DNA from 2 places in the Streptomyces sp. NPDC050658 genome. Region 2 is predicted to be linked to the other one. Evidence: predicted binding sites of a transcription regulator. Region 2 holds the regulator's gene; the other holds the start of a gene.

Region 1 (15,844 bases), on a different contig from region 2:
GTGCCCGCGCGGGGCGGGGTCTGCTCGGCGAGTTCGCGGGTGAGGGTGTGCAGTTCGGTGATGACGTCCGAGTACGCCGTGTGCGCTTCGAGAGCGGTGCTCTTGCCGGTGAGCGCCGCTCTGCGGACGGAGGCGATGTCGGCGAGATCCTTGCGGAGCGCGGCCGGGGCATCGGCGGTGCGCAGTTCGTCGATCTGGCGGTCGACGCGGGCGCTGCGGCTCTCGGAGAGCCCCTTGCCCCGCGGGCGGCCCGCGGCGATGTACGAGGTGACCTCGTCGCGCTCGTCGGCGAGGGAGTGGCCGAGGGAGACGGCCTCCTGGGTGCGCTCGGCGAGCGTGACCAGACGCTGGGCGTCGCTCAGTTGCCCGGAGGCGGCCACGATGGCGGGCGCCCCGGCCCCGGCGATCGCGGCGGCCACGACGGCGACGGCGACCATGAGGCGGTTGCGCACGCGCGCGGTGGGCTTGGAGTTGACGGACTTCGCGGGCGGCGCGGGAGTACCGCCGCCGCTGTTCGCCCCGTCGGGAGCGGGCACGCCGGGGGCCTGCCCGGCCGTCGGGGCCTCGCCCGCCGACTGCTCCGGCACACGCTCTGTAGGGGTGGTCGCGCCCGGCGTGGCCCCGTCAGAAGCCGTCTGCTTGCCTTTGCGCCGAGGCCGCATCTTCTGCACCGGTGCTCGCATTCTTGTTTTTCGTCTGCCCATGGGCCGGGTGACGATCCGTCAACACACGCGCCCCCGGTACGGCTCCTGACCCTTTCAGTGCCGATGAGTGGCGGTCGCGCATCGCCTGCCTGGCCACCCGAAGGAGTGAACATCGGCGGGGAGTTGGCGAGCAAGTCCCGAGTTGAACGATTCGGGCCCGCCACGGTGCGCCGGTTGGACGTCGCCCGCAGGCTTTGGCAAGATGCGCGGCCACACGCCGCCGGAGTTGATCATTCCGGCCGAAATCCGGCGTCTGACCTGCTGGTCCGGGCCAATCGACGGTCATTTGCAGCCCTCCGATGACCTTGTGAAGGCCTCGTGCAGACTGGCTGGATGCGCATCGAACTCGCCACCGAGCCCGGCGACCCCGCACGCCCCAACGAGGACTATGCCGCGGTCATGCTTCCCGCATCCGGACAGGGCGGTTCACTCGTCCTCCTGGACGGCGTGACTCCGCCGGCCGGGGACGACGGCTGTCTGCATTCCGTCCACTGGTTCACGGCGCGACTCGGCGGCACGCTGAGCGAACTGTCCGTTTCGCGGCGGGATATGACGCTCACTGAGATCCTCGGGGCCGCGATCACCCGCACAGCGGCGTCACATTCTCAAACCTGTGACCTTTCTCACCCGCGTACGCCTCAGGCCACGGTGGTTCTCGCGCGTTGGGACGACACCCGCGTCGAACACCTGGTCCTCTCCGACTCGGCCCTCCTCCTCGCCTCCCCCGCCGGCCGGGTCACCCCGGTCCTCGACGACCGCCTCGCCCGAATCCCGCGGTCGGTCCGCAGGAGCGTCCCCGCGATCGAGGCCCTGCGCAACGCGGAGGGCGGCTTCTTCACGGCGGCGGCGGACCCGTCGACGGCGACCCGCGCGGTGACGGGCGAGAGCCCGCGCGCCGAGGTGACGGCACTGGCGGCCCTGACGGACGGCGCGGGCCGCTGGGTGGAGACGTTCGGGGAGGGCGACTGGACGGACTGCTTCACCCTGCTCCGCAAGGAGGGGGCGCAGCGGTTGGTGGACCGGGTGAGGGAGCTGGAACGCCGGGACCCGGAGGGCAAGGAGTTCCGCCGCGGCAAGTGCCATGACGACGCGGCGGCGGTGTACGCGGAGTTGTGACTGGGGGCGCCCGGGCACCGCAGCGCCCCCGCCCCTCAGCAGCTTCCCCTCAGCTTCCCCTCAACTACCCCTCAGCCGAAGAATTCAACTGATGCAGCAGCCGGGCCAGCTCGGCGACCTCACTCCGCTCCCACCCGGAAAGCTGCCGGACGTACCGCTCGCGCCGAGCCGCCCGCACCGTACGGAACCGCGCGCCCCCCGACTCCGTGAGATGCACCAGCCACGCCCGGCCGTCCGCGGGGTCCGGCTCGCGGGCGACGAGGCCCAACTCCTCCAGGGCCCGCAGCTGACGGCTCATCGTGGCCTTGCCGACGCCGATGTAGGCGGCAAGGTCGGTCGCGCGCTGCGGGCCGGAGTCGTCGAGGCAGACCAGAAGTCCGTACGCGGCGGGCTCCAGGTCCGGGTGGACCTGGCGGGCCATCTCGCCGGACGAGGCGCGGGCCCGGCGCAGCAGCAGGGTCAACTCCCGCTCCAGGGAGAGGAACTCGCGGTCGACCCCGCCGTTCACCTCGATTCCGCCGTCGTTCCCGCTCTCGTGCACGTCAGCACCCATGGCCCGCTTCTTTCCGGATCGTGAAGGTTTCCGCCCCGCACGGCGGCCGCCGCGGCGGGCACCCGCCCATTGCCGCAGCTCGGCCAGTATTTCGTACGGCCGCGCCGGTCCGTGCCCCGGACACCGCCGCAGGAGTAGACCAACGGCACCTCCCGGGCCCTCTTCCCAGCCACGGGTCTACGTGCGTAGCGTCGTGGGTGACATGTTCACACCACAACATGTCGACAGGTCCCCCCACGAGCTCCATCGAGCTCACCCGAGGCCTTCGGAGGCACGCCCATGCCCGTGCACAGACCCGGAACGCCCCGCCGCTCGCGCAGATCAGCGGCCGGAATCCTGCTCGCAGTCCTCTCCGCCCTCTCCCTCCTCCTCACCCTGCCCGGCGCCGCGACGGCCGCCGACGGCGACGACGTACCCGCCCGCGGCACCGCCCGGATGGGCCAGGGCGTCATCGAGCACGACGGACAGGGCGGACTGCCGCCCAGCGGCGACGCCGTCCAGACCGAGGGCGTCGACGTCAGCAGCCACCAGGGCAACGTCGCCTGGTCGACGCTCTGGAACAGCGGAGTGAAGTGGGCCTATGTGAAGGCCACCGAGGGCACGTACTACAAGAACCCCTACTTCGCCCAGCAGTACAACGGTTCGTACAACGTCGGCATGATCCGCGGCGCCTACCACTTCGCGACGCCCGACACCTCCAGCGGCGCCGCGCAGGCCAACTACTTCGTGGACAACGGCGGCGGCTGGTCGAGGGACGGCAAGACGCTGCCGGGGGCGCTCGACATCGAGTGGAATCCGTACGGGGCGGCCTGCTTCGGCAAGTCGCAGAGCGCCATGGTCACCTGGATCCGTGACTTCCTGAACCAGTACAAGGCCCGCACCGGCCGGCACGCGGTGATCTACACCGCCACCAGCTGGTGGAAGCAGTGCACCGGCAACTACGGCGGCTTCGCCGTCAACAACCCGCTGTGGATCGCCCGTTACGCCAGCGCGCCCGGCGAGCTGCCGGCCGGCTGGGGCTTCTACACCATGTGGCAGTACACCTCGACGGGCCCGACCGTCGGTGACCACAACAAGTTCAACGGCGCCCTCGACAGGGTGGTGGCGCTCGCCAACGGCTGAGCGACGCGCATGACGTGAGCGGGCCCGGGACACCCCTCGCGGGGGTCCCGGGCCCTTCCTCCACCGACCGCCTCCGTCACGCGGCGGCCGGCACCCTCACCTCGGCCTCCGTCAGGGCCAGTTCCAGCACCTGGCGGACATCCGTGACCGGGTGCACGTCCAGCTTCGCGAGGATCTCCGCGGGGACGTCGTCCAGGTCGGCCTCGTTCCGCTTCGGGATGATCACCGTGGTGATCCCGGCCCGGTGCGCGGCAAGCAGCTTCTGCTTGACGCCGCCGATCGGAAGCACCCGCCCGGTCAGCGAGACCTCGCCGGTCATGGCCACGTCCGTACGGACGAGCCGCCCGCTGAGCAGCGAGGCGAGGGCGGTCGTCAGGGTGACGCCCGCGCTCGGCCCGTCCTTGGGGACCGCGCCGGCCGGGAAGTGCACATGCGCGCCCCGCTCCTTCAAGTCCCCGACGGGCAGCTCCAGTTCGGCGCCGTGCGAGCGGAGGAAGGAGAGCGCGATCTGCGCGGACTCCTTCATCACGTCACCCAGCTGACCGGTCAGGGTAAGACCCGACGCGCCCGTCTCCGGATCGGCGAGCGACGCCTCCACGAACAGGACGTCACCACCCGCCCCGGTGACCGCGAGCCCGGTCGCGACACCCGGCACCGCCGTGCGCCGCTCGGCCGGGTCCTGCGCGGACTCGGGCACGTGGTGCGGCCGCCCGATCAGACCCCGCAGATCCTCGTCCGTCACCGTGAACGGCAGCTCCCGCTCGCCCAGTTCATGCTGGGCGGCGACCTTGCGGAGCAGCCTGGCGACGGAGCGCTCCAGATTGCGTACGCCCGCCTCTCGCGTGTACTCCCCCGCGAGCTTGCGCAACGCGCTCTCGTCCAGGGCCACTTCGCCCTCCCCGAGACCCGCACGCTCCAGCTGGCGCGGGAGCAGGTGGTCGCGGGCGATGACGACCTTCTCGTCCTCGGTGTAGCCGTCGAGCCGGACGAGCTCCATACGGTCGAGCAGGGCCTCCGGGATGGCTTCGAGGACGTTGGCGGTGGCGAGGAAGACGACGTCGCTCAGGTCCAGCTCCACCTCCAGGTAGTGGTCGCGGAAGGTGTGGTTCTGCGCCGGGTCGAGGACTTCGAGCAGCGCTGCCGCCGGGTCGCCCCGGAAGTCGGACCCCACCTTGTCGATCTCGTCGAGCAGCACCACCGGGTTCATGGACCCGGCCTCCTTGATGGCCCGCACGATGCGTCCGGGCAGCGCTCCGACGTACGTACGCCGGTGTCCGCGGATCTCGGCCTCATCGCGTACGCCGCCGAGCGCGACCCGCACGAACTTGCGCCCCATGGCGTGCGCGACGGACTCGCCGAGGCTGGTCTTGCCGACGCCGGGCGGACCGACGAGGGCGAGCACGGCGCCGCCGCGCCGCCCGCCGACCACGCCGAGCCCCCGGTCCGCGCGCCGCTTGCGCACCGCCAGGTACTCGGTGATCCGCTCCTTCACGTCCTCCAGGCCCGCGTGCTCGGCGTCGAGCACGTTCTGCGCGCCCCGGATGTCGTACTCGTCCTCGGTCCGCTCGGTCCACGGCAGTTCGAGGACGGTGTCGAGCCAGGTCCTGATCCAGGAACCCTCGGGCGACTGGTCGCTCGCGCGCTCCAGCTTGTCGACCTCCTTGAGGGCTGCTTCGCGGACCTTCTCCGGCAGATCGGCGGCCTCGACACGGGCACGGTAGTCGTCGGACTCCTCGCCTTCCTGCTCTCCGTTGAGTTCGCGCAGTTCCTTGCGTACGGCGTCCAGCTGGCGCCGCAGCAGGAACTCGCGCTGCTGCTTGTCGACGCCTTCCTGGACGTCCTTGGCGATGGACTCGGCGACGTCCTGCTCGGCGAGGTGCTCGCGGAGCTGCTCGGTGGCGAGCTTCAGCCGGGCGGCGGGGTCGTCGGTCTCCAGGAGCTGGATCTTCTGTTCGGTGGAGAGGAAGGGCGAGTACCCGGAGTTGTCGGCGAGGGCGGACACATCTTCGATCTGCTGGACGCGGTCCACGACCTGCCAGGCCCCGCGCTTCTTCAGCCAGCTGGTGGCGAGCGCCTTGTACTCCGTGACGAGCTCGGCGACCGCGCCGGGGATGGGGGCTCCCCTGTTCGAACGAAGTTGAGAACTTGGGGAAGGCTCGGGCAAGGTCTCGTCGACCTTGAGCCCCTCCACCCAGAGCGCGGCTCCGGGCCCGGTGGTCCCGGCGCCGATGCGTACGCGGCCGCGGCCTCGGATCAGCGCGCCGGGGTCGCCGTCGGAGAGCCGGCCGACCTGCTCGACGGTGCCGAGGACGCCGGTCGCGGCGTACGTCCCGTCGATGCGCGGAACAAGAAGGACCTGCGGCTTGCTGCTACTGCCACTGGAACGGGCGGCCGCTTGGGCGGCCTCCACCGCGGCTCGTACGTCGGCATCGGAAAGGTCGAACGGAACCACCATGCCGGGCAGCACGACCTCGTCGTCGAGCGGCAACACGGGCAGGGTGAGCGGTGTGGACGTCGAAGCCATGATCTCCCTTTCGGCATTCAAGTTGAGCTATACCGACTCAATGCTCATGAGCCCATGAATGTTCCCCCGGGTCTGTTCGCTGTGAGCGATCGCTGGGACGGTGGGTACTTCGCCCATTCGTCCTTTCGGAGGGATCCAAGTGGAGTCACCGCAGAACGACCTCGACTACGCAGGCCTGCTGATGGAGCACGCCCTCGGGCACCTCTTCTCGGCGGCACTGCGTACGGCGACGAGCTGCCGGATAGCCGATCACCTGGCGTCCGCCCCGCGCACCCCGAAGGACCTGGCCGCCCTGACCGGCACACACCCGGAGCATCTGGGCCGCGTCCTGCGCTACCTCGCGACGCGCGGCATCTTCCGCGAGGACGAGACGGGCACGTTCCACCTGACGCCACTCGCGGACGCCCTGCGCACGGACGTCCCGCACTCGCAGCACGCGATGATCCTGATGCTGACCGACGAGACGTTCCAGCGGACGTCGGCGGGTCTGGAGGAGACGGTGCGGAAGGCGGGCCCGTCGTTCGAGCGGATCTTCGGGCAGCCGTTCTTCGCGCACCTGGCGACGGATCCGGAGTTACGGAACCTGTTCGACGACGGCATGACGTCCCTCTCGGCCCCGATAGACGAGGTGATCGCGGACACGTACCCCTTCCCGGAGCGGGGCACGATCGTCGACGTCGGCGGCGGCCGTGGCGGGCTCCTGCGCGCGGTACTGCGCCGCCGCCCCGCACTCCACGGCGTACTCCTGGACCAGGCGCCGGCGGTGAGCAGCCAGATCCTCGGCGACGACAAGGAGTTGGCGGGCCGCTGGCAGGCAATCCCGGGCGACTTCTTCACCGAGGTCCCCGCGGGCGCCGACGTCTACGTCCTCAAGCACGTCCTGCACGACTGGCCGGACGACGCCTGCGTACGCATCCTGCGCAACTGCCGCGAGGCGATGGCGCCGGGCGCGCGCATAGTGATCGTCGAGTCGGTTCTGCCGTCCGGAAACGAGCCGCACCCAGGAAAGGCCCTGGACGTGGCAATGGCAGCAATAGTCGACGGCCAGGAACGCACCCGCCCGGAGTTCGCGGAACTCCTGCGGGCGGCGGGCCTGAACCTCAACAGGGTCCTGCCGACGCGGGCGTTTCCGTCGGTGGTGGAGGGGGTGACCGGGTAGTCGGTGGAGGTGGCGGGTGATCGCGGCGGCCCGCACTCAGACGGGCTGCCGCCACCGCCGTACCACCGGCCATGTCGCCACGCCGATCAGCAGCGCCAGCAGGTGGCCCCAGTTGGTCAGCGGGTCCGTGAAGGCGATCAGGTCTTCCAGGAGCATGCCGCCGAAGGCCGCGAGGACCACCCAGCGCAGCCACGGGCGGAACAGGCCGGTCAGCGCGCCCACGCTCGCCGCCACCCCGAAGCTGATCCCGTAGTCGAGGCGGTGCAGGGAGCTCTCCGGGAGATGACCCGCCAGGACCGAGAAGCCGACCGGTACCTCCGTGGCGAGGGTGGCCACGACATGCCCGAGCAGGAAGACCCCCGCCGTGCGCAGCGCGCCGATCCGGCGTTCCAGTGCCGTCAGGACGAGGAGGAAGCCGATCGCGTACGGCGACGCTATGCCGCCCGCTATCCACAGGGCGCTCGCGACCAGGACGAGGAACGGCTGCTGGGTCAGGTGGGCCACGTCCGTGCTCGAACCCTGCTGCAGGGTCGAGACCAGCTCCGGGTCCGCGTGCTGCGCGAGCAGGGAAGTGGCGGCGAGGACCACGGCGTACCCGAAGGTGAAAGGCGTACCCGTCGGAGTCGGAAGCAGGTGCCAGGGGCGCAGCCCGCGCCACGGGGACACCCGGCGGGGGCGGGCCGGAGCCGTCGCGGGTCCCCGCTGTGCCGGGATGCCGTCCAGGGTGGGGCGGGCGGTCTCCTCGGGTGCCGCGGGGGCAGCCGTAGAACTCCGGTTCACGGTGCGGCGCTCCTTCCGTCCCGTCCACCCAATGCCGAGATTTCGGGCGCTGTCTATGATCGGCGCCACGTGAGGCGGAAATCACATCAACCTCACAGGGCTTTTACGCGTCCGCCCCCATTGTCCGCCCGCGGTGCCCGGCCGACGCATCGCCTCCCCCATACGCTGGCCGCCATGCACACCCACACCACCGCCCCCGTCGTCGTCGACCGGCGCGAGGGCCCGTACGGCGAGGTCGTGCTGCGGCGCCACGGTGAGCTGCTGCAGATCATCGCCAACGGCTGTTTCCTGATGGACACTTCGGACGGCCGCTCGGAGCGGCTGCTGATCGACGCGGCCCTGGACGCCCTCGACGGCCGCCCGCGACCGGGCGTCCTCATCGGCGGGCTCGGCGTCGGCTTCTCGCTCGCCCACGCGGCGGCGGACCCGCGCTGGGGCCGTATCGCCGTGGTGGAGCGCGAGGGGGCCATCATCGACTGGCATCGCGAGGGCCCGCTGGGCGAGTTCTCCGGCGCCGCCCTCGCCGATCCTCGTACGGAGATTCTGCATACGGACCTCGTCGAGTACGTCCATGAAGCGCCCGACACCTACGACGCGCTCTGTCTCGACATCGACAACGGGCCCGACTGGACCGTGACGGAGGACAACAACTCCCTTTACTCGTCCGCCGGTCTGGCCGCCTGTCATGCCCGGCTGAACCCCGGAGGAGTGCTCGCCGTGTGGTCCGCGCAGCCCTCGTCCAGTTTCGACTTCGCTCTACGGAATGCCGGATTCCAGTCGGTACGAGCCGAAGAGATCCCCGTTGCCCGAGGCGTACCCGACGTGGTTCATCTCGGCGTCAGGGCTGCGTAGCCGAGGTGCCTTCGCGACCCGTACCCTGCTGACCGAACACAAGCGATCAGTGTCAGGGGCGGGGCGATGGAGCAGACACACACCTCCCACAACGGAGCGACGGCCGCGATGCCAGGCGCCCAGCGCCGGGTTCTGGTGGTCGAGGACGACCCGACGATCGTCGACGCCATCGCCGCCCGGCTACGTGCCGAGGGTTTTGTTGTGCAAACGGCCGGGGACGGCCCGGCGGCGGTCGACACCGCGCAGGCGTGGCAGCCCGACCTGCTGATCCTGGACATCATGCTGCCGGGCTTCGACGGGCTTGAAGTGTGCCGCCGGGTGCAGGCCCAGCGGCCGGTTCCGGTGCTCATGCTGACGGCGCGCGACGACGAGACGGACATGCTGGTCGGGCTCGGCGTCGGCGCCGACGACTACATGACCAAGCCGTTCTCCATGCGGGAGCTGGCGGCGCGGGTGCACGTCCTGCTGCGCAGGGTCGAGCGGGCCGCGCTCGCCGCGACCACGCCGCGCAGCGGCATCCTGCGTCTCGGCGAGCTGGAGATCGACCACGCCCAGCGGCGGGTCAGAGTCCGCTCCGAGGACGTGCACCTGACGCCCACGGAGTTCGACCTCCTGGTCTGCCTGGCCAACACCCCCCGCGCGGTCCTCTCCCGCGAGCAGCTGCTCGCCGAGGTGTGGGACTGGGCGGACGCGTCGGGCACCCGGACCGTGGACAGCCACATCAAGGCGCTGCGCCGGAAGATCGGCGCCGAGCGGATCCGCACGGTGCACGGCGTCGGGTACGCCCTGGAGACCCCGACCCCGTGAGGCCGGGCAGCCGATGACCAGGCCATTCGCGGGACTGCGGCCCTTCTCCATCAAGACCAAGCTCGGCGCCCTGGTGGTCGTGTCGGTCTTCATCACGACCGGCCTGTTGATGGTCGCGATGGAGACGGAGACCGAGCTGCGCTTCATCACCGTCTTCTCGGTGATCGCCACGCTGCTGATCACGCAGTTCGTGGCGCACAGCCTCACCGCGCCGCTCGACGAGATGAACGCGGTGGCCCGCGCCGTCTCGCACGGCGACTACACGCGGCGGGCGCAGGGCGCGGACCGGCGTGACGAGCTGGGCGACGTGGCCACCACGATCAACCGCATGGCGGACGACCTGGAGGCCCAGGACCAGCAGCGCAAGGAGCTGGTCGCCAACGTCTCGCACGAGCTGCGCACCCCCATCGCGGCGCTGCGCGCGGTCCTGGAGAACGTCGTGGACGGAGTCTCCGCCGCCGACCCGGAGACGATGCGTACGGCGCTCAAGCAGACGGAGCGGCTCGGGCGGCTCGTGGAGACGCTGCTCGACCTCTCCCGGCTCGACAACGGCGTCGTACCCCTGAAGGCGCGCCGCTTCGAGGTGTGGCCCTATCTGTCCGGCGTGCTGAAGGAGGCCAACATGGTGGCCTCCGCGCGGGCGGGCATCGCGTCGGGCTCCGGCAGTCACACGCGTACGGACGTCCATCTGCACCTGGACGTGACACCGCCCGAGCTGACCGCGCACGCGGACGCCGAGCGGCTGCACCAGGTCGTGGCGAATCTCATCGACAACGCGGTCAAGCACAGCCCGCCGCACGGCCGCGTCACCGTGCGCGCCCGGCGCGGCGTCTACCCCGAGTCCCTGGACCTGGAGGTCCTCGACGAGGGCCCGGGCATCCCGGAGTCGGAGTGGCACAAGGTCTTCGAGCGCTTCAACCGGGGCAGCCACGGCGGCACCCCCGTGCAGGGCCCCGGCAGCGACGGCGGCACGGGCCTCGGCCTCGCCATCGCGCGCTGGGCGGTGGATCTGCACGGCGGGCACATCGGGGTGGCCGAATCCCCTCGGGGCTGCCGGATCCGCGTCACCCTTCCGGGCCTGCCCGAAGTGTGAAGTTGACGTAGGGTTCGAAGCGGAAGCGATTCGCGGGCGCATCGAGAGCGCGCCCGGGTGAAGGCGCCGCGCAGGGGAGGCCCCGCGCGGCCATCTGGCGTTGCGGAACCTGGCTTGTTTCCCGCCATTTACGTCACCGAAACCCCTCATCCAGTGTGACTTACGCGACGGATGACGGGCCCGGTCTGCACCTGACGGCGATGGAGGCGTAGCCTTTATTTCCGCTGTCCATCACCTTGTGAAGCGGAAGAGGGCGGTTACCGCCGTGTCGCCACAGTCCCCCAGTAACTCGAGCATCTCGACCGACCAAGACGGGCAGGGCAAGGACCCTGCCGTCGCCTTCGGTCCCAATGAGTGGCTCGTCGACGAGATCTATCAGCAGTACCTCCAGGACCCGAATTCGGTTGACCGAGCCTGGTGGGACTTCTTCGCCGACTACAAGCCGGGAGTAGCGGCGGCCACCGCCGCGGCCCCGGTGAAGCCGGCGGGTGACGCGGCCGCGGGGGCCGCGGCCACCACCACTCCCGCCACGCCCGCCGCTCCGGCACCCGTGGCTCCCGCCGCGCCTGCCGCGCCCGCAGCCCCCGCTGCGAAGCCCGCGGCAGCGGCCCCGGCAGGGGGCGGCACCGCACAGGCCGCCCCCGCCGCGGCGCCCGCGAAGGCCGCCGTCGCGAAGCCCGCGGCCACCAAGGCCGCGCCCGCGACCGAGGCTCCGGCCGGTCCCGAGTACACGACGCTGCGCGGCCCCGCCGCCGCCGTCGCGAAGAACATGAACGCCTCGATCGAGGTCCCGACGGCGACGTCGGTCCGCGCGGTCCCGGTGAAGCTGCTCTTCGACAACCGCATCGTCATCAACAACCACCTCAAGCGCGCCCGCGGCGGGAAGATCTCCTTCACGCACCTCATCGGGTACGCGATGGTGCAGGCCATCAAGGCCATGCCGTCGATGAACTACTCCTTCACGGAGAAGGACGGCAAGCCCACCCTGGTCAAGCCGGAGCACATCAACTTCGGCCTCGCCATCGACCTGGTGAAGCCCAACGGCGACCGCCAGCTCGTGGTCGCGGGCATCAAGAAGGCCGAGACCCTGAACTTCTTCGAGTTCTGGCAGGCCTACGAGGACATCGTCCGGCGCGCCCGCGACGGCAAGCTCGGCATGGACGACTTCACCGGTGTGACGGTCTCCCTGACCAACCCCGGCGGCCTCGGCACCGTCCACTCGGTCCCGCGTCTGATGCCCGGCCAGTCGGTCATCATGGGCGTCGGCTCCATGGACTACCCCGCGGAGTTCCAGGGCACCTCCCAGGACACCCTGAACAAGCTCGGCATCTCGAAGGTCATGACGCTCACGTCGACCTACGACCACCGGGTCATCCAGGGCGCCGCCTCCGGCGAGTTCCTGCGGATCGTCGCGAACCTGCTCCTGGGCGAGCAGGACTTCTACGACGAGATCTTCAAGGCGCTGCGCATCCCCTACGAGCCGGTCCGCTGGCTCAAGGACATCGACGCCTCGCACGACGACGACGTCACGAAGGCCGCCCGCGTCTTCGAGCTGATCCACTCCTACCGCGTCCGCGGCCACGTCATGGCCGACACGGACCCGCTGGAGTACAAGCAGCGCAAGCACCCCGACCTGGACATCACCGAGCACGGCCTCACCCTGTGGGACCTGGAGCGGGAGTTCGCGGTCGGCGGCTTCGCCGGCAAGTCGATGATGAAGCTGCGCGACGTCCTCGGCGTCCTGCGCGACTCGTACTGCCGCACCACCGGCATCGAGTTCATGCACATCCAGGACCCGAAGCAGCGCAAGTGGCTCCAGGACCGCATCGAGCGCACCCACGCCACGAAGCCCGAGCGCGAGGAGCAGCTGCGCATCCTGCGCAGGCTGAACGCCGCCGAGGCCTTCGAGACGTTCCTCCAGACGAAGTACGTCGGGCAGAAGCGCTTCTCCCTGGAGGGCGGCGAGTCCGTCATCCCGCTGCTCGACGCCGTCATCGACAGCGCCGCGGAGTCCCGCCTGGACGAGGTCGTCATCGGCATGGCCCACCGCGGCCGCCTGAACGTCCTCGCGAACATCGTGGGCAAGTCGTACGCCCAGATCTTCCGCGAGTTCGAGGGCAACATGGACCCCAAGTCCATGCACGGCTCCGGCGACGTGAAGTACCACCTGGGCGCCGAGGGCACCTTCACCGGCCTGGACGGCGAGCAGATCAAGGTCTCGCTCGCGGCCAACCCGTCCCACCTGGAGACGGTCGACCCGGTCATCGAGGGCATCACCCGCGCCAAGCAGGACATCATCAACAAGGGCGGCACGGACTTCACGGTCCTGCCCGTCGCCCTGCACGGTGACGCGGCCTTCGCGGGCCAGGGTGTGGTCGCCGAGACGCTCAACATGTCGCAGCTGCGCGGCTACCGCACGGGCGGCACGGTCCACATCGTCATCAACAACCAGGTCGGCTTCACCGCCGCCCCGGAGTCGTCGCGTTCTTCCATGTACGCCACGGACGTGGCCCGCATGATCGAGGCGCCGATCTTCCACGTGAACGGCGACGACCCCGAGGCCGTCGTCCGCGTCGCGCGGCTCGCGTTCGAGTTCCGTCAGGCGTTCAACAAGGACGTCGTGATCGACCTCATCTGCTACCGCCGCCGCGGTCACAACGAGTCGGACAACCCGGCGTTCACGCAGCCGCTGATGTACGACCTGATCGACAAGAAGCGCTCGGTGCGCAAGCTCTACACCGAGTCCCTCATCGGTCGCGGCGACATCACCCTGGAAGAGGCCGAGCAGGCGCTGCAGGACTTCCAGGGCCAGCTGGAGAAGGTCTTCACGGAGGTCCGCGAGGCCATCTCGCAGCCCGCCGAGGCCCATGTGCCGGAGCCGCAGGCCGAGTTCCCGGTCAACGTGGACACGGCGATCTCCCAGGAGGTCGTCAAGCGGATCGCCGAGTCGCAGGTCAACATCCCCGACCGGGTCACCGTCCACCCGCGTCTGCTGCCGCAGCTGCAGCGCCGCGCGACGATGGTCGAAGAGGGCACGATCGACTGGGGCATGGGCGAGACCCTCGCCATCGGCTCGCTGCTCCTGGAAGGCACCCCGGTCCGCCTGTCGGGCCAGGACTCCCGTCGCGGCACGTTCGGTCAGCGCCACGCGGTGCTCATCGACCGTGAGACGGGCGAGGACTTCACGCCGCTCCTGTACCTCTCCGAGGACCAGGCGCGCTACAACGTGTACGACTCGCTGCTGTCCGAGTACGCGGTGATGGGCTTCGAGTACGGCTACTCGCTGGCCCGCCCCGAGTCCCTCGTGATGTGGGAAGCGCAGTTCGGTGACTTCGTCAACGGCGCGCAGACGGTGGTGGACGAGTACATCTCGGCCGCCGAGCAGAAGTGGAACCAGCACTCCGGCGTCACACTGCTGCTGCCGCACGGCTACGAGGGCCAGGGCCCGGACCACTCGTCCGCCCGCATCGAGCGCTTCCTCCAGCTGTGCGCGCAGAACAACATGACGGTCGCGATGCCGACCCTGCCGTCGAACTACTTCCACCTCCTGCGGTGGCAGGTGCACAACCCGCACCACAAGCCGCTGGTGGTCTTCACCCCGAAGTCGATGCTGCGCCTGAAGGCGGCGGCCTCGAAGACGGAGGAGTTCACGACGGGCGGCTTCCGCCCGGTCATCGGCGACGCGTCGGTCGACCCGGCGGCGGTCCGCAAGGTCGTCTTCTGCGCGGGCAAGCTGTACTACGACCTCGAGGCGGAGCGCCAGAAGCGCGGCGTCACGGACACGGCCATCATCCGCATCGAGCGCCTGTACCCGCTGCCGGGTGCCGAGCTCCAGGCGGAGATCGCCAAGTACCCGAACGCCGAGAAGTACCTGTGGGCGCAGGAGGAGCCGGCGAACCAGGGCGCGTGGCCCTTCATCGCCCTCAACCTGATCGACCACCTGGACCTGGCGGTCGGCGCGGACATCCCGCACGGCGAGCGTCTGCGCCGCATCTCGCGGCCGCACGGCTCGTCCCCGGCCGTGGGCTCGAAGAAGCGCCACGAGCAGGAGCAGGAGCAGCTGGTGCGCGAGGTGTTCGAGGCCTAGGTCTCGGCTGTCGTACGTGGGTGGGCCCGGCCCCGAGCGCTTGTCGCTCGGAGCCGGGCCCACCGGCGTACCGGCGTACCGGCGTACCGGCGTACCGGCCCGGCGTATCGGCCTGTCCTGATCGGCTTATCCTGGACGTCCTGAGCACATCGTCCGATTGCGGAGCCTGTCTTGTACTTCACCGACCGTGGCATCGAGGAGCTGGAGAAGCGGCGCGGCGAGGAGGAGGTCACCTTCGAGTGGCTCGCCGAGCAGCTCCGTACCTTCGTGGACCTCAACCCGGACTTCGAGGTCCCGGTCGAGCGGCTCGCGACGTGGCTGGCGCGGCTGGACGACGAGGACGAGGACGAGTAGGGCGCGCTACCCGATGAGCGCGGGGGCCAGCTCGCGCCACTGAGACAGCGGGAGTGCGCCCGGTTCACCGGTGAGCACCTGTACGCAGACGTGGTCCGCGCCCGCCGCGAAGTGTTCCTGCACGCGCGCGTGGAGGGCGTCGACGTCTCCGTGGGCGACGATCGCGTCGACGAGGCGGCGGCTCGGGCCGCCCGCGGTGTCCGCGTCACCGAACCCCATCCTCCGTACGTTCGCGGCCTGGTGCGGGGCGCTCTCGACGTACATCGCGACATGCCGGGTGGCCGTCTCGCGGGCCCGCTCCGGGTCCGTGTCCAGTACGACGGCCTGCTCGACCGCCAGGTAGGCGTCCGGGCCCATGATCTTGCGGGCGAGCGCGGTGTGCCCGACGGTCACGAAGTACGTGTGGGCCCCATGGGTACGTTCCGCCGCGAGGCCCAGCATCTTCGGGCCCAGCGCGGCGAGTACGCGGTGCGGGGCCGGGTCGGGGACCGGTCCGTGTGCGGGGGCGGCGTCCATGGCGTCCAGGTAGCGGCGCATGGTCGTCAGGGCCTTGCCGCGGGTGGGGACGGGGAAGCCGTCCACTTCGGGGACGGTCTCGTCGACCCGGTGGCCGCCGAGGCCGAGCAGATAGCGGCCGGGGTGGGCCTCTCCCAGGGTGCGCTCCGCCATCGCCATGGCCATGGGTTCCCTGTA
Region 2 (15,844 bases):
GGTGGGGCGCGGGTCCGCGAGCGTGCTGCCGCCGGACAGGCCGTTCGGCGAGCCCCACAGGATCTGTACGGTGCCGCCGTCCACGTCGGTGCCGACGTCCTCGCCGTTGGCTCCTACCGCGAGGTCGTCGTAGCCGTCGCGGTCGAAGTCTCCGTACGCGGTGTCCGCGCCGAAGATGTCGCCCTTCTCCGCGGTTCCGGGTACGCCCGCGCTGTTCTGGCTGTAGGTGGTGTGGCGCTGGGTGGTGCCGCCGTACGTGACGACCACCTGGCCCGCCCTGTCCTTGCCGCCGACGTTCGCGTGCGGGGCGGAGGTGGCGAGGTCGGCGACGCCGTCGCCGTTGAAGTCGGCGTCGTCCGGCTGGGTGGCCGCGGGGGCGTCCGCGGCGGTCGCCGTGGTGGCCGTGAGGGTGAGGAGTCCGCCTGTGAGCGCGGCTGCGGTGGCCGTTGCTGCCGCGAGGCGGCTGCGTCTGGAGGGGGTGGAGGGGCGTCGCTTGTGCTTGGGCATCAGGGGGCTCCTGTGGTGAGTGGCTGTGCGTGTCGCGCTCTGTGTGGGTTGTGCGTTGTGCGTTGCGCGTTGTGCGTGTGGGCTATGCGCTGTGGGTTGCGGGCTGCGGGCTGCGGGCTATGCGCTGTGGGTTGCGGGTTGCGGGCTGCGGGCTATGGGTTGCGGGTTGCGGTTGTGCGTTGCGGTTGTGGGTCGGGCGGGGAGCCAGTGCCGCTACCGGGCCAGCACCGACCCGTACCCGCTCGCCCCCGCCAGGCCCAGCTTCCCCGGAGTCACCGACGTCACCGCCGGGTTGGGGCCCTCCTTGGGGGTGGGCGCGTACCAGACGCCGCCCGAGGCTGCGTCCTCGCCCGGTGCGCCCACGGCGACATCCGGGTACGCGTCGCCGTTGTAGTCGCCGGCGGCCACCGCCGCGCCGAGGCGGTCGCCCGCCTCCGCCGTGCCAGCCACACCCGCGGAGTTCTGGCTGTAGGCCGGGCCTACCAGGGACTTGCCCGTGCCGGCCGAGGCGAGGACCCAGTACGTGCCCGCGCCCGCCGCCGTGCCCACCGCCTCCGCGTCGCCGCCCACGACCAGTTCGTCGATGCCGTCACGGTCGAGGTTGGCCACCGCGAGGGAGACGCCGAAGTTGTCGCCGGACTCGGGGTTGCCGCCGACCTCGGGCGAACCCTGCGTCGTGCAGGCGGTGCCGCCGCCGAGCGCGGTGCCCTGCTTGCCGTAGACCGTGAGGACCGCGCCGCCGAGCCGGTCCTCGCAGAGGGTGGACTCGGCTTCCGGGTTCGCCGTGACGCCGCCGAGCGCGAGGTCCGCCGTACCGTCCCCGTCGAAGTCACCGGCGGCGACCGAAGTGCCGTGATCCCCCGTGCTCCAGAGGCTCTGCCACTCCCCGGACGCCTTGCTGACGACGCGCGTACCGGAGATCTCCATCCCCTTGTACGACACCGCGAGGTCGTCCTTGCCGTCCCCGTCGAAGTCGCCGGAGGCGTACGCGCGCGGGCCGCCGAAGTGGTGGTTCTCGACCATCGCGGGTGAGGTGTCCGAAGCCGCGGTGATCGGGCCGGGGCGCATCATCGTCGACGTGCCCTCCTCGCCGGCGATGGGGAAGACGAGGTCCTGCTCGCCGTCCCCGTTGTAGTCGCCCGTGGTGAGTACGCCGCCGATCCTGGAGTCCTCGGCGCCGCCCTTGGCCGCCGTGATGCCGCCCTTGGTGAAGCCGCCGGCCCCGCCCCACAGCACGGAGATGGTGCCGACGTCCGGGGTGTCGTCGATGGCCTCGCCGGGAGCGGAGGCGATCAGGTCGCTGTAGCCGTCGCCGTTCAGGTCGGCGGAGTGGACGGCCGTGCCGAAGCGGTCGTTGCCCTCGACCGTGCCGGGGACGCCAGCCGTGCCCTGGCCGACGTTGACCGAGCCGTGCTTGCCGAGGCCGGAGGCGCCGCCCCAGACGACGTTCACGTAACCGGCCTTGGCCTTGCCGCCGACCGTCGCGCCCGGCACGCCGACCGCCAGGTCCACGTATCCGTCGCCGTTGTAGTCGGCCTTGAGCTTCGAGGGCCCGGCGGCGGACGCGCCGCCCGCCGTCAGGCCGGTGACGCCGAGGGCGGTGGCGGCGCAGAGGGCGGCCGCGGTGAGGATCCTGGTTCGCGTGGGGCGGCGGTGCGGGTGCTGCTGCCTGGCCGTTGCGGGCATGGGGCTCTTCTCCAACTCACTTATGTATAGCGATGGTTGAGGTGGGGGCTTGCTTCGGGTCTGCCGCCAGGATCAGCGCAACGTCCGCCCGAACGCCGTGCCCGTCCCGCCGACCCCGAAGTCCGACCCGTTGAACGACGTCGCGTACGACGACGTCAGCCCCGTCGACACGCCCCGCAGCGACCACACCGCCCCGACGTCCGCCGTCGTCCCGATGTCCTCGCCGGTCGCACCGGTCGCCAGGTCCGCCTTGCCGTTCTTGTTGATGTCCTTGAGGCGTACGGACGTACCGAAGCCGTCGCCCGGCTCCGCGACGCCGGGTACGCCCGCCGTCTCCTGGTGCCAGGACTGGCCCGAAGTGAAGCTGCCCGCCGACGACTTGAGCAGGACGACGCTGCCGGTCCCGGTCACCGTGCCGACCGTCTCGCCGGGCGCGCCCACCGCGAGGTCGGGGAAGCCGTCGCCCGTCACGTCGCCGAGGGCCACGGACGCGCCGAAGCCGTCGCCCGCCTCGCCCGCGCCCGGTACGCCCGCGCTGTCCTGGTCGTACGTCACCGGAGCGGCCATCGCGCGGTCGCCGCCGAGCCGGACGCTGACCGAACCGCCCTTGCCCGCGCGGGAGTTGCCGGTGATCAGGTCGTCGTAACCGTCACCGTTCACGTCGCCCGCGGTGGCCGCGTCGCGCGTCGCCGTCGGGTCGTCGCCCTCGCCGAGGACCTCGGCCTGATAGCCGTAGTCGCCGAAGCCGCCGTTCATGTGCGCGGTGTAGGCGCCGCCGTCCGCGCGCTCGCCGAACAGGACGAGGCCGGTGCCTTCCTTGGTCTTGAACTTGCCCGCGAGCATGCCGTCGAGGCGGGCGCCCTCGGGGATGAAGTCGACCTCGAGGCCGTGTACGCGGCCGTCCTCGCCGTAGCTGGAGTAGTACCACCAGTTGTCGCCGCTGATCACGGTCAGCTGGGGCGCGCCGTCGCCGTCGAAGTCGGTCCAGGCCGCCGCCTCGCCGTAGCGTCCGGTGCTGTCGGCCGGGGAGTTGAGGACGCGGCCGCCCGCGGTGAAGCCGCCCTGGCCTCCCCAGAGGATGGTGATGGAACCGGAGGGCCTGCCCTCCACCTTCTCGCCGGGGGCGCCGACGATCAGGTCCGCGTAGCCGTCCCTGTTCACGTCGCCGCTGGTGACGCTCTCGCCGAACTCGTCCTCGGGCTCGGTGACTCCGGGCACCTGGATCGAGTTCTGGGTGAGCGTGTCCGCGCGGTTCCCGGCGAGGCCGTCCGCCGAACCGAAGGTCACCGTCACGGAGTTGCTGCCGGGGTTGCCGATCGCGAGGTCGCGGTAGCCGTCGCCGTTGTAGTCGTCCTTGAGCGTGGACGCGGCGGTTGCCGTCCCGGCGAGCGGCAGCGTGAGCCCTGCTGCGGCGAGGGCCGCGACGCTCGCGGCAATGGCCAGGTTTCGTACGCGCACGTGGGACTCCCGGGAGTGGGGAAATGCTTCCGGGGATGTGACGGACGAGGCGTACGAATGGTTGTGCGAGAGAAGCGTGAAGGTGACGTCCGGGTGAACCGGGCGGGCGCCGGGAGCTGGTCAACTCCCTGACGGGCCGCGCGTCGGGAGCCGGGCGAGCCCGTACCCCAACTCCCCGACCAGCCGCCCGCCGCCCGCCGCCCGCCGCTGGCCCCCCTCGCCCCTACGAACCCACGAACTCCCCCGTAGAGAACGTCAGCTGCGGTTTCCGCGCGACCAAGTCGCCCCGTACGCCCGGATATACGCCCACCGTGTCCGCCCCGTCCCCGCGATACGTGCGCAGGACGAGATCCGCCCGCTTGTCCCCGTCGAAGTCCGCGACGGCGAGCACCTGCGTCGTGCCCTTGTCCGAACCCTTCGCCGAGGGAATCACCGTCGCCGACGCGTTCGCGTCGAGGCCCGACGCGCGCCCCCGGAAGACCCGCACCTCACCCGCGCCGCCACCGCTCCCGCTGCCGCCACCGCTCATCACCAGCTCGCTGAGGCCGTCGCCGTCGAGGTCGCCCGCGTCCACCGAGACCCGCCGCGCCTCCATCGTGTCCCGCTGGGTGCCCGGCACGTCGTAGCGGAGGGCGACGCCGGACGGGCCCGCGATCGCCGCGTCCGTCCCCTTGCCCTTGCCGAACCGCCCGAACGCGACGTCCGTACCGGCGGGGAAGAGCACCCCGGTCTCCGCGGGACCCTTCGGGCCGCCCAGGACGAGCGCGGAGGCGGCCGCGCCCGACGCGCCGGCGGCCTTCCGGACGAGGACGTCGTCGTAACCGTCGGAGTCGACGTCCGTGGCCTCGCCCGTGACGAGGTCGTTGCCCGGAGCGGTCAGCGGCTTCCCGGCGGCGCGCGCGGCGCCGCTGCGCTTGAAGGGACCCCGCAGGAAGCTGATCCGCGCGCCGCTCGCGTGCAGCACGAGGTCGTTCGCGCCGTCCCCGTCGAAGTCGCCGCAGACCGGCTGGTCGGACCAGTCGTTGCCGATCCGCGCCTGCGCGGGCACCTTCACCTTCACGGCCTTGCCGGTCAGGCCCTTGGGCGAGCCGAAGAGGATCTGCAGCGGCACGGGCGGCTGGCCCAGGCCGTCGTAGGGCGGATCGGTGGAGACGAGCAGATCGGTGAAGCCGTCCTTGTCGAGGTCGCAGGACGCCTCCGACTCGAACGCGGCGGGCAGCTCGCCCTTGGTCCGCGCCCCGTTCTCCCGCGCGCTCAGCAACTGCCGCGCGCCGGGCCGCAGTCCGCGCCGGGTGCCGTAGACGACGCCGATGCCCGCGTCGTCGCCGTGGCCGCTGTGCACGAGATCGTCGAGTACGAGGTCGGGGGCGCCGTCCCCGTTGAAGTCGTCGGCGACACGGCTGCCGTCGCCGCGGGGTACGGGCAGGCGCGCGGACGCCTCGCCCTTGTCGGCCATGCTGACCGGACGGTGCCCGGCGGCGTCGCCGTCACCGTCGCTGCCGCAGCCCGCGAGCAGCAGGGCGCAGCCGAGGGCGGCGGCGGTGAGCCGTATCCGGGCGGTGCAGGTGCCGCGTGTACCGCTGCGGCTCTCGCGTATACCGCCGGGTCTGTCGCCACATCTGTCGCCACGTCCGTCGCCACGCATGCCCACCATCACCCTGACCTCGACCGCCCCTTGAAACCCCTGCGACACAACAACCTGCACATGATGCTCCCCTTCCGCCAGGACGCAACAGGCCGGTCCCGCCCACAAGGGCGGAACCGGCCTGAAGCGCTGGTGTCAGGGACTACTTCACCGGCTCGGGCTCCGGCTCGTCCGCGGTCTCGGCCTCGCCGGCCGGGTCCACTGGGGTCTTGACGGACTCAAGCAGCAGCTGCGCGACGTCGACGACCTGGATGGACTCCTTGGCCTTGCCGTCGTTCTTCTTGCCGTTGACCGAGTCGGTCAGCATGACGAGACAGAACGGGCAGGCCGTGGAGACGATGTCCGGGTTGGTGGACAGCGCCTCGTCGACTCGCTCGTCGTTGATACGCTTGCCGATCCGCTCCTCCATCCACATCCGCGCGCCACCGGCGCCACAGCAGAAGCCGCGCTCCTTGTGGCGGTGCATCTCCTCGTTCCTGAGGCCCGGGACCTTGCCGATGATCTCGCGCGGCGGCGTGTAGATCTTGTTGTGGCGGCCCAGGTAGCAGGGGTCGTGGTACGTGATGATGCCCTCGACCGGCGTGACGGGGAGCAGCTTGCCCTCGTCCACGAGGTGCTGGAGCAGCTGCGTGTGGTGGATGACCTCGTAGTCGCCGCCGAGCTGCGGGTACTCGTTGCCGATGGTGTTGAGGCAGTGCGGGCAGGTGGCGACGATCTTCTTCGCCGTCTTCGGCTTGGCCGACTCGGGCGTGACCTTGCCGTCGTCGTCGAGCTCCTCGCCGAACGCCATGTTCAGCGCCATGACGTTCTCCTGGCCGAGCTGCTGGAACAGCGGCTCGTTGCCGAGGCGGCGGGCGGAGTCACCGGTGCACTTCTCGTCGCCGCCCATGATCGCGAACTTGACGCCCGCGATGTTGAGCAGCTCGGCGAAGGCCTTCGTCGTCTTCTTGGCGCGGTCTTCGAGCGCGCCCGCGCAGCCGACCCAGTAGAGGTACTCGACCTCGGTGAGGTCCTCGATGTCCTTGCCGACGACCGGCACCTCGAAGTCGAGCTCCTTGAGCCACTCCAGGCGCTGCTTCTTCGCCAGGCCCCAGGGGTTGCCCTTCTTCTCCAGGTTCTTGAGCATCGTGCCCGCCTCGGACGGGAACGCGGACTCGATCATCACCTGGTAGCGGCGCATGTCGACGATGTGGTCGATGTGCTCGATGTCCACCGGGCACTGCTCGACGCAGGCGCCGCAGGAGGTGCAGGACCACAGGACGTCGGGGTCGATGACGCCGTTCTCTTCGGCGGTGCCGATGAGGGGGCGCTCGGCCTCCGCGATGGCGGCCGCGGGCACGTCCTTGAGCTGCTCCTCGGTGGCCTTCTCGTTGCCCTCCATGTCCTTGCCGCCGCCGGCGAGCAGGTAGGGGGCCTTGGCGTGCGCGTGGTCCCGGAGGGACATGATCAGCAGCTTCGGGGAGAGCGGCTTGCCGGTGTTCCAGGCGGGGCACTGCGACTGGCAGCGGCCGCACTCCGTACACGTACTGAAGTCGAGCAGGCCCTTCCAGGAGAACTGCTCGATCTGGCTGACGCCGAACACGGCGTCCTCGGCCGGGTCCTCCCAGTCGATCGGCTTGCCGCCGGACGTCATGGGCTGCAGCTCGCCGAGGGTGGTGGAGCCGTCCGCGTCGCGCTTGAACCAGATGTTGGGGAAGGCGAGGAAGCGGTGCCAGGCCACGCCCATGTCGGTCTTCAGGGCGACCGTGATCATCCAGATGAAGGAGGTCGCGATCTTCAGGCCCGCGAAGAAGTACGTGAGGTTCTGCAGCGTGGAGAGGTCGAGCCCGTCGAGGAGCGAGACCACCGGGTACGAGATGAAGAACGACGCCTCGTAGCTGTCCACGTGGTGCTGGGCGCCCTCAAGGGCGTGCAGCATGAAGATGCAGACGCCGACGACGAGGATGACGGTCTCGACGAAGTACGCCTGGCCGGTGTTGGAGCCCGCGAAGCGGGACTTGCGGCCCGGCTTGTCGGGGCGGCTCAGCTGCCGTACGACGATCAGGGTGAGGATGCCGAGCACGGTCATCGTGCCCATGAACTCGACGTAGATGTTGTACGGCGCCCATTCGCCGATGATCGGCAGCAGCCAGTCGGCCTGGAAGAGCTGGCCGATGGCGTTGACGATCGTGAGCAGCAGCGTCAGGAAGCCCACCGCCACGAACCAGTGCGCGACACCGACGATGCCCCAGCGGTTCATGCGGGTGTGGCCGAGGAACTCCTTGGCCACGGTGACGGTGCGCTGCACGGGCTGATCGGTGCGGGTGCCCGCGGGCACGTTCTGGCCGAGCCGCATGAACTGGTAGATCTGCACGATGGCACGGCCGAACAGCGCGACGCCGACCGCGATTAGGACCAGCGACACGATGATCGCGGCGAGTTGCATTTGGGGGCTCCTCGGGCCTGCGAGGCGAACTATTACTAAGCGGTAACTTATGCAGTCCGTCTGAGACTACCCACTTACTCCGCCGCACTGTAGCCAGCGTGGCGGTGATCTGCGTCGCTCAGGCAACCCTTGCCGCGTCGGGGCCCTCTCGGGGCCGCCTATTTGGTTGCCGCAGGTCGGGCCGGTCGGATAGGAAGCCCACATGCTGACGGGCAACACGGTCGGGCTGCGCGCCCGGCACGATGAGGACATACCGGTCCTGCGGACCGAGCTCTACGACGACGTGGTCAACGGATCGCGGGCCGAGGGCGGGCCCTGGCGGCCGATCACGCCCGGCTCGAAGGACCCGCGGCTCTTCGTGGACGACACCAACCAGGGCAGCGTCCCCTTCTCCGTGGTGGAGCTGGACGGCGGCACGCTGGTCGGCACCGCGACCCTGTGGGGCATCGACAACCACAACCGCACCGCCCACATCGGCCTGGGCCTGCTGCCCTCCGCCCGCGGCAAGGGTTACGGCACCGACGTGGTCGCCGTGCTGTGTCACTACGGCTTTGTCGTACGCGGCCTGCAACGGCTGCAGATCGAGACGCTGGCGGACAACCACGGGATGCTGCGCTCCGCCGAGCGCAACGGCTTCGTCCGCGAGGGCGTACTGCGCTCCTCCGCCTGGGTGCTCGGCGAATTCATGGACGAGGTGCTGCTCGGCCTCCTCGCCGAGGAGTGGAAGGCCGCCCCGAAGGGATAGCGGGGCCCGTGGGGCGCTCGAAAACCTGTGGCGTCGCGCCGCCGGGCGCCCCTACCGTGCTGCCGGACCGAGTCGTCTAGGCAAGGACGTGCCGTTGTACACCGCGTGAGACCTCCCGAGAGCTGATCTGTCGCGCGTCGCGCCCTGTGCGCCGCGCTCCTTTTTGCTGCTTTTCTGCGGATTTCTCACAGAACCGGTGTACTTCTGTGCTCACCACCTGGGTGGTCATACCCACCTGCCTTCCTCTTGTCCTTCGCCGCTGCCACAGCTGCGCCTCCGGGCGCTTCCGGGCCGACGGCAAGTTCCGCGTCAACGCCAATCACCGGCTCCTCGACGCCTGGCTCCTCGCCCTCTGCGTCTCCTGCGGGGACACCACCAAGCTCACGGTCTGGGAGCGGGCCAACGTCCGCTCCGTACGGCCCGAAATCCTCGACCGGATGCACGGCAACGATCCCGCTCTGGCGGCCGAGCTGCTCCAGGATCCGGTCGTACGCCGCCGCAATCGCATCGCCCTCGACTGGACGGGCGCGTGGCGCCTGGACACCGGCGGATCGGCCCCGTACCAACCGGACCGTGACGGTGCGGCCATGGACGTGTCAGTCCGTTTCGAAGCCCGGATTCCCGTCCGCCCGGTGCGGCTGATCGCCGAGGGCTGCGGCCTCTCGCGGGCCGGGACCGAGCGGCTGATCGCGGAGGGAAAGCTCGTCTCGGCGGCGCGGCTGAGCGGCCGGATCTCCGGGGACTTCACCTTCACGCTGAAGCGCTAGTTGCGCGTAAGGGCGAGATAAGAGTTGAGTCGCCCAGACTCAGCTCTGTTGACTCCGGGAAACCTCTCGTGCATCCTTGAGCCAGATCCACTCAAGTAGTACCTCTGGAGGAATCGAAATGGCACGTGCGGTCGGCATCGACCTGGGCACGACTAACTCTGTCGTCAGCGTTCTTGAAGGCGGCGAGCCCACCGTCATCACCAACGCCGAGGGCGCCAGGACCACGCCGTCCGTCGTCGCCTTCGCGAAGAACGGCGAGGTGCTGGTCGGCGAGGTCGCCAAGCGCCAGGCGGTCACCAACGTCGACAGGACCATCCGGTCGGTCAAGCGCCACATGGGCACCGACTGGAAGGTGGACATCGACGACAAGGGCTTCAACCCGCAGCAGATCTCCGCGTTCATCCTGCAGAAGCTGAAGCGCGACGCCGAGGCGTACCTGGGCGAGAAGGTGGCCGACGCGGTCATCACCGTCCCGGCGTACTTCAACGACTCGGAGCGCCAGGCCACCAAGGAGGCCGGTGAGATCGCGGGTCTGAACGTCCTGCGCATCGTCAACGAGCCGACGGCCGCCGCCCTGGCGTACGGCCTCGACAAGGACGACCAGACGATCCTCGTCTTCGACCTCGGTGGCGGCACCTTCGACGTGTCCCTCCTGGAGATCGGCGACGGCGTCGTCGAGGTGAAGGCCACCAACGGCGACAACCACCTCGGTGGTGACGACTGGGACCAGCGCGTCGTCGACTACCTGGTCAAGCAGTTCCTCAACGGCCACGGCGTGGACCTCTCCAAGGACAAGATGGCGCTCCAGCGCCTGCGCGAGGCGGCCGAGAAGGCCAAGATCGAGCTGTCCTCCTCCACGGAGACCACGATCAACCTGCCCTACATCACGGCCTCCGCCGAGGGCCCGCTGCACCTGGACGAGAAGCTCACGCGCGCCCAGTTCCAGCAGCTCACGTCCGACCTCCTGGAGCGCTGCAAGACGCCGTTCCACAACGTCATCAAGGACGCGGGCATCCAGCTCTCCGAGATCGACCACGTCGTTCTCGTCGGTGGCTCGACCCGTATGCCCGCCGTCGCCGAGCTCGTCAAGGAGCTGACCGGCGGTCAGGACGCCAACAAGGGCGTCAACCCGGACGAGGTCGTCGCCATCGGCGCCGCCCTCCAGGCCGGTGTCCTCAAGGGTGAGGTCAAGGACGTCCTGCTCCTCGACGTGACCCCGCTGTCCCTCGGCATCGAGACCAAGGGCGGCATCATGACCAAGCTCATCGAGCGCAACACGACCATCCCGACCAAGCGGTCGGAGATCTTCACGACGGCCGAGGACAACCAGCCGTCCGTGCAGATCCAGGTCTACCAGGGCGAGCGCGAGATCGCGGCGTACAACAAGAAGCTCGGGATGTTCGAGCTGACCGGTCTGCCGCCGGCCCCGCGCGGTGTCCCGCAGATCGAGGTCGCCTTCGACATCGACGCCAACGGCATCATGCACGTGACCGCGAAGGACCTCGGCACGGGCAAGGAGCAGAAGATGACCGTCACCGGCGGCTCCTCGCTGCCGAAGGACGAGGTCGACCGCATGCGCCAGGAGGCCGAGCAGTACGCGGACGAGGACCACAAGCGCCGCGAGGCCGCCGAGTCCCGCAACCAGGGCGAGCAGCTCGTCTACCAGACGGAGAAGTTCCTCGCGGACAACGCGGACAAGGTTCCGGGTGACGTGAAGACCGAGGTCGAGTCGGCCGTCGAAGAGCTGAAGGAGAAGCTCAAGGGCGAGGACTCGGCGGAGATCCGCACGGCCACCGAGAAGGTCGCGGCCGTCTCCCAGAAGCTGGGCCAGGCCATGTACGCGGACGCGCAGGCCGCGCAGGGTGCCGAGGGCGCGGCCCCGGGTGCCGAGGGCGCCGAGGCCCCGAACATGTCCAAGGACGACGACGTGGTCGACGCCGAGATCGTCGACGACGAGAAGCCCGGTGACGCGAAGGGCGGCGCCGCCTGATGACCGAGGAGACCCCGGGCTTCGGCGAGAACGCCGAGGAGTCCGACGTCCCCTCCGGCGCCACCCCTGATGACGCGGCGCCGAAGGCCGCCGAGCCCTCCACCGAGGAGGGCCCGGCGGCCCCGGCCGGGGACGCAGCACGCAAGACGTCCGCCCAGGACGTGGGCCTGACCGCCCAGCTGGACCAGGTGCGCACCGCGCTCAACGAGCGCACCGCGGACCTCCAGCGGCTCCAGGCCGAGTACCAGAACTACCGCCGCCGGGTGGAGCGGGACAAGGTGACGGTCAAGGAGATCGCCGCGGCGAACCTCCTGTCCGAGCTCCTCCCGACCCTCGACGACATCGGCCGCGCTCGCGAACACGGCGAGCTGGTCGGCGGCTTCAAGTCGGTGGCCGAGTCGATGGAGACCGTCGTCGCCAAGCTGGGCCTCCAGCAGTTCGGCAAGGAGGGCGAGCCCTTCGACCCGACGATCCACGAGGCCCTGATGCACTCGTACGCGCCGGACGTCACCGAGACGACCTGCGTGGCGATCCTGCAGCCGGGTTACCGGATCGGCGAGCGCACCATCCGCCCCGCGCGGGTGGCCGTCGCCGAGCCGCAGCCGGGCGCGCAGACGGTCAAGGGCGAGTCCGAGGCCGCGGAATCCGCCGACGTGGCGGAGGACAAGGAGACCGGTGGCCCTGACGAGGGCTGACGGCAACGACATGAGTGAGGAGGGACGTCGGGGATGAGCACCAAGGACTTCATCGAGAAGGACTACTACAAGGTCCTCGGCGTCCCCAAGGACGCCACCGAGGCCGAGATCAAGAAGGCGTACCGGAAGCTCGCCCGCGAGAACCACCCGGACGCCAACAAGGGCAACGCCAAGGCGGAGGAGCGCTTCAAGGAGATCTCCGAGGCGAACGACGTCCTCGGGGACCCCAAGAAGCGCAAGGAGTACGACGAGGCGCGTGCTCTCTTCGGCAACGGCGGATTCAGGGCCGGTCCTGGAGCGGGCGGCGGCGGTTCGTTCAACTTCGACCTGGGCGACCTCTTCGGAGGCGGCGCCCAGGGCGGCGGTGGAGCGGGCGCCGGCGGCGGCTTCGGGGGCGGTCTCGGTGACGTCTTCGGGGGCCTGTTCAACCGGGGCGGCGCGGGTGCTGGGACCGGCACGCGTACGCAGCCCAGGCGCGGCCAGGACATCGAGTCCGAGGTCACGCTGAGCTTCACGGAGGCGGTGGACGGCGCGACGGTGCCGCTCCGGATGTCCTCCCAGGCGCCCTGCAAGGCGTGTTCCGGCACCGGCGACAAGAACGGCAACCCGCGGGTCTGCCCGACCTGCGTCGGCACCGGTCAGGTCTCGCGGGGCGGCGGCGGTGGCTTCTCGCTCACCGACCCGTGCGTCGACTGCAAGGGCCGTGGGCTCATCGCCCAGGACCCCTGCGACGTCTGCAAGGGCTCGGGCCGCGCGAAGTCGTCCCGCACGATGCAGGTGCGCATTCCCGCGGGCGTCAGCGACGGCCAGCGGATCAGGCTGCGCGGCAAGGGCGGTCCCGGTGAACGGGGCGGCCCGGCGGGCGACTTGTACGTCGTCGTCCATGTCGACGCCCACCCGGTCTTCGGCCGCAAGGGCGACAACCTGACGGTGACGGTTCCGGTGACGTTCGCCGAGGCGGCACTGGGCGGCGAGGTCAAGGTCCCCACCCTTGGCGGCCCCGCCGTGACACTGAAACTGCCGCCGGGCACGCCCAACGGCCGTACGATGCGGGCGCGGGGCAAGGGCGCGGTCCGCAAGGACGGCTCGCGGGGCGACTTGCTGGTGACGGTGGAGGTGTCGGTTCCGACGTCTCTGACCGACTCGGCGAAGGAAGCCCTGGAGTCCTACCGCAAGGCGACTGCGGACGACGATCCGCGGGCAGAACTGTTCCAGGCCGCGAAGGGAGCATGAGATGGACGGCCGCCGTCGAAATCCCTACCAGCTGACCGACGAGACGCCGGTATACGTCATCTCGGTCGCTGCCCAGCTGAGCGGGCTGCATCCGCAGACCCTGCGTCAGTACGACCGCCTCGGCCTGGTCTCGCCCGACCGCACGGCGGGCCGGGGCCGGCGCTACTCCGCCCGCGACATCGAACTGCTGCGTACGGTGCAGCAGTTGTCGCAGGAGGAGGGCATCAACCTCGCGGGCATCAAGCGCATCATCGAGCTGGAGAACCAGGTCGCGGCGCTGCAGTCCCGAGTCGCGGAGCTCTCCGCGGCCGTGGAGGGAGCCGCCGTCGCGATGCAGCAACGTGAGGCGGCGGTGCATGCCTCGTACCGTCGCGATCTCGTTCCGTACCAGGACGTGCAGCAGGCGAGCGCGTTGGTGGTGTGGCGGCCGAAGAGGTCGCCGGAGCAGTAGTTCTTGACGCACGTGACGAAGGGGCCGGGAGGTGGGAACCTCCCGGCCCCTTCGTGCGTTGCGGTGGTCGACCTGAACGTTGTGTACGGCTTTTCTGCCGGGGGAAATGGGGGATCACCATGGCCATGGTGGGCCTGTTCTGGATCGCCGAGGGCGATGTGTACGTGGGCGCGAAGCCGTCGGGCCTGGCACCCGGGGTGCGGCTGACGCCGGAGGGCGTGATGGCGCTCGGCGACAAGCAGTCGGGCCTCTGGCCCTGGGAGGACGTACGGGCGCTGACCGTGTCGGACGTACCCGTGAAGTCCCTGAAGCGGAACGTGGGCGTGCTGGTGGACATGGCGCTCACGGTGGGCCTGGGCGGCTCCGACGAGGCAGCGACGATGACGCTGTCCGTCACGGACGCCGAGGACGGGACGACGGACCTGACGGTGTACACGGCGGCGGCGACGGGCTACTCCCGTACGGAGCACGACCTTTCCGGCGCGCTCCTCGCCCGGCTGACCGAGGGCGCGGGCACACTGCATACGACGCTGACGGCGATGGCGGAGTGGGGGCGGGCCCACGAGGGGGGCACGCCGCGGTCGGCGGAACGCGAGGAACTGCTGCGAACGTGGACGGAGTCCGATGCCTGACGTGAACCCCCTGACCGAGAGCGACCTCCACCATCTGCGCCGCTGCGTGGAGCTGGCGCGGGAGGCCCTGGACGCGGGCGACGAACCCTTCGGCTCGCTGCTGGTGTCGGCGGACGGCAAGGTCCTGTTCGAGGACCGCAACCGCGTGGCGGGCGGCGACCACACGCGCCATCCGGAGTTCGAGATCGCCCGCTGGTCGGCGGAGCGGCTGTCCCCCGAGGAGCGGGCGGCGGCCACGGTCTACACCTCGGGCGAACACTGCCCGATGTGCGCGGCGGCCCACGGCTGGGTGGGCCTCGGCCGCATCGTCTACGCGGCGTCCAGCGCCCAGCTGACGTCCTGGCTGGCGGAGCTGGACGTCCCGGCCGGTCCGGTCCGTGCGCTCCCGATCGGGGAGATCGTGCCGGGTGCGGTGGTGGCGGGACCGGCGGCGGAGCTGGCGGAGGAGATCAAGGGGTTGCATCGCAGGGGGCATGTGCGGGGGTGAGGAGGCGGGGCGCCGGGGTCGGTGACCGGCGTCACAGCCGGCTTCTGTCAGCAATCGGAGGGCTGTCCCGTTCAAGGGGCACGCGAACGAGACAGGAGCATCGCCATGAAGCACCGCATCGTCGTCCTGGGCGCCGGATACGCCGGGGCCTTCGCCGCCGGGAACCTGGCCCGCAGGCTCTCCCCCGCCGACGTCGACATCACCGTCGTCAACGCCGTGCCCGACTTCGTGGAGCGGATGCGGCTCCACCAGCTGGCGAGCGGCCAGGACCTCGCGGTCCGCAAGCTGGCGGACGTCTTCGCGGGCACGGGGGTGCGGCTGCGGGTGGCGCGGGTCACGGGCGTGGACCCGGAGCGCGGGAAGGTGGCGCTGGCGGACGTGGCGGGTGGGGGTGACGGTGCCGATGGGGGTGACGGTGCCGATGGGGGTGGCGAGCTCTCGTACGACACTCTCCTCTACGCCCTGGGCAGCTCGGTGGCCCACAACGGTGTCCCCGGAGCGGCCGAGTACGCCTTCGACGTGACCGGCCGTGCCTCGGCGCTGCGGCTGCGGGAGCGGCTCGACGCGCTGGGCGGGGGCGGCACCGTACTCGTCGTCGGTGAAGGTCTGACGGGCATCGAGACGGCAACCGAGTTCGCGGAGGCGCGGCCCGACCTCTCCGTCGCCCTGGCCGCCCGCGGCGAGCTGGGCGCCTGGCTCTCCCCGAAGGCCCGCCGCCACCTGCGCCAGGCCTTCGACCGGCTCGGCGTCACGGTTCACGAGCACACGACCGTCGAAGCGGTCGAGCCGACGCGGGTGATCACGGCCGACGGCACGTCGCTGCCGGCCGATGTGACCGTGTGGACGGCGGGGTTCGCGGTGCACCCCATCGCGGCGGCGAGCGGCCTGGAGGTCGCCGAGACCGGTCAGATCGTCGTCGACCGCACCATGCGCTCGGTCTCGCACCCGGCTGTGTACGCCGCCGGTGACAGCGTCTACGCCGTCGGCGACAACGGCCGCCCGCTGCCGATGTCCTGCGCGTCGGCGGGCTTCACCAACATGCAGGCGACCGCGGCGATCATCGCGCGCCTGACGGGCGGTGAGATCCCGACGGTCGGGCTCAAGCACTACGGCAACCACATCA

What was found. The regulator HspR, encoded in region 2, represses chaperone genes until heat shock. The targets are predictions, from matches to a motif close to TTGAGNNNNNNNNNCTCAA.
Region 1: a site for HspR is predicted at 6,042-6,060, ahead of lon (endopeptidase La). Genes of this name have one in related genera too.

Annotation. Positions count from the first base shown of each region.
Region 1 is NZ_JBITGM010000005.1:201,820-217,663, forward strand. Features, by position in the region: gene ACIBKX_RS19210 (nitrate- and nitrite sensing domain-containing protein) at 1-683, opposite strand, end outside; gene ACIBKX_RS19215 (hypothetical protein) at 1,038-1,820, shown strand; gene ACIBKX_RS19220 (MarR family transcriptional regulator) at 1,885-2,373, opposite strand; gene ACIBKX_RS19225 (lysozyme) at 2,653-3,495, shown strand; gene lon (endopeptidase La) at 3,572-6,019, opposite strand; gene ACIBKX_RS19235 (methyltransferase) at 6,159-7,178, shown strand; gene ACIBKX_RS19240 (rhomboid-like protein) at 7,215-7,958, opposite strand; gene ACIBKX_RS19245 (spermidine synthase) at 8,133-8,810, shown strand; gene ACIBKX_RS19250 (response regulator transcription factor) at 8,877-9,617, shown strand; gene ACIBKX_RS19255 (HAMP domain-containing sensor histidine kinase) at 9,631-10,710, shown strand; gene ACIBKX_RS19260 (multifunctional oxoglutarate decarboxylase/oxoglutarate dehydrogenase thiamine pyrophosphate-binding subunit/dihydrolipoyllysine-residue succinyltransferase subunit) at 10,976-14,797, shown strand; gene ACIBKX_RS19265 (DUF6104 family protein) at 14,969-15,151, shown strand; partial or broken gene ACIBKX_RS19270 (TIGR03620 family F420-dependent LLM class oxidoreductase) at 15,158-15,844, opposite strand, start outside.
Region 2 is NZ_JBITGM010000006.1:365,423-381,266, reverse strand. Features, by position in the region: gene ACIBKX_RS23040 (FG-GAP repeat protein) at 1-507, opposite strand, end outside; gene ACIBKX_RS23035 (FG-GAP repeat protein) at 721-2,193, opposite strand; gene ACIBKX_RS23030 (FG-GAP repeat protein) at 2,266-3,651, opposite strand; gene ACIBKX_RS23025 (FG-GAP repeat domain-containing protein) at 3,875-5,302, opposite strand; gene ACIBKX_RS23020 ((Fe-S)-binding protein) at 5,439-7,721, opposite strand; gene ACIBKX_RS23015 (GNAT family protein) at 7,924-8,466, shown strand; gene ACIBKX_RS23010 (DUF1062 domain-containing protein) at 8,673-9,233, shown strand; gene dnaK (molecular chaperone DnaK) at 9,352-11,223, shown strand; gene grpE (nucleotide exchange factor GrpE) at 11,223-11,918, shown strand; gene dnaJ (molecular chaperone DnaJ) at 11,952-13,151, shown strand; gene ACIBKX_RS22990 (heat shock protein transcriptional repressor HspR) at 13,153-13,602, shown strand; gene ACIBKX_RS22985 (hypothetical protein) at 13,722-14,234, shown strand; gene ACIBKX_RS22980 (nucleoside deaminase) at 14,245-14,721, shown strand; gene ACIBKX_RS22975 (FAD-dependent oxidoreductase) at 14,827-15,844, shown strand, end outside.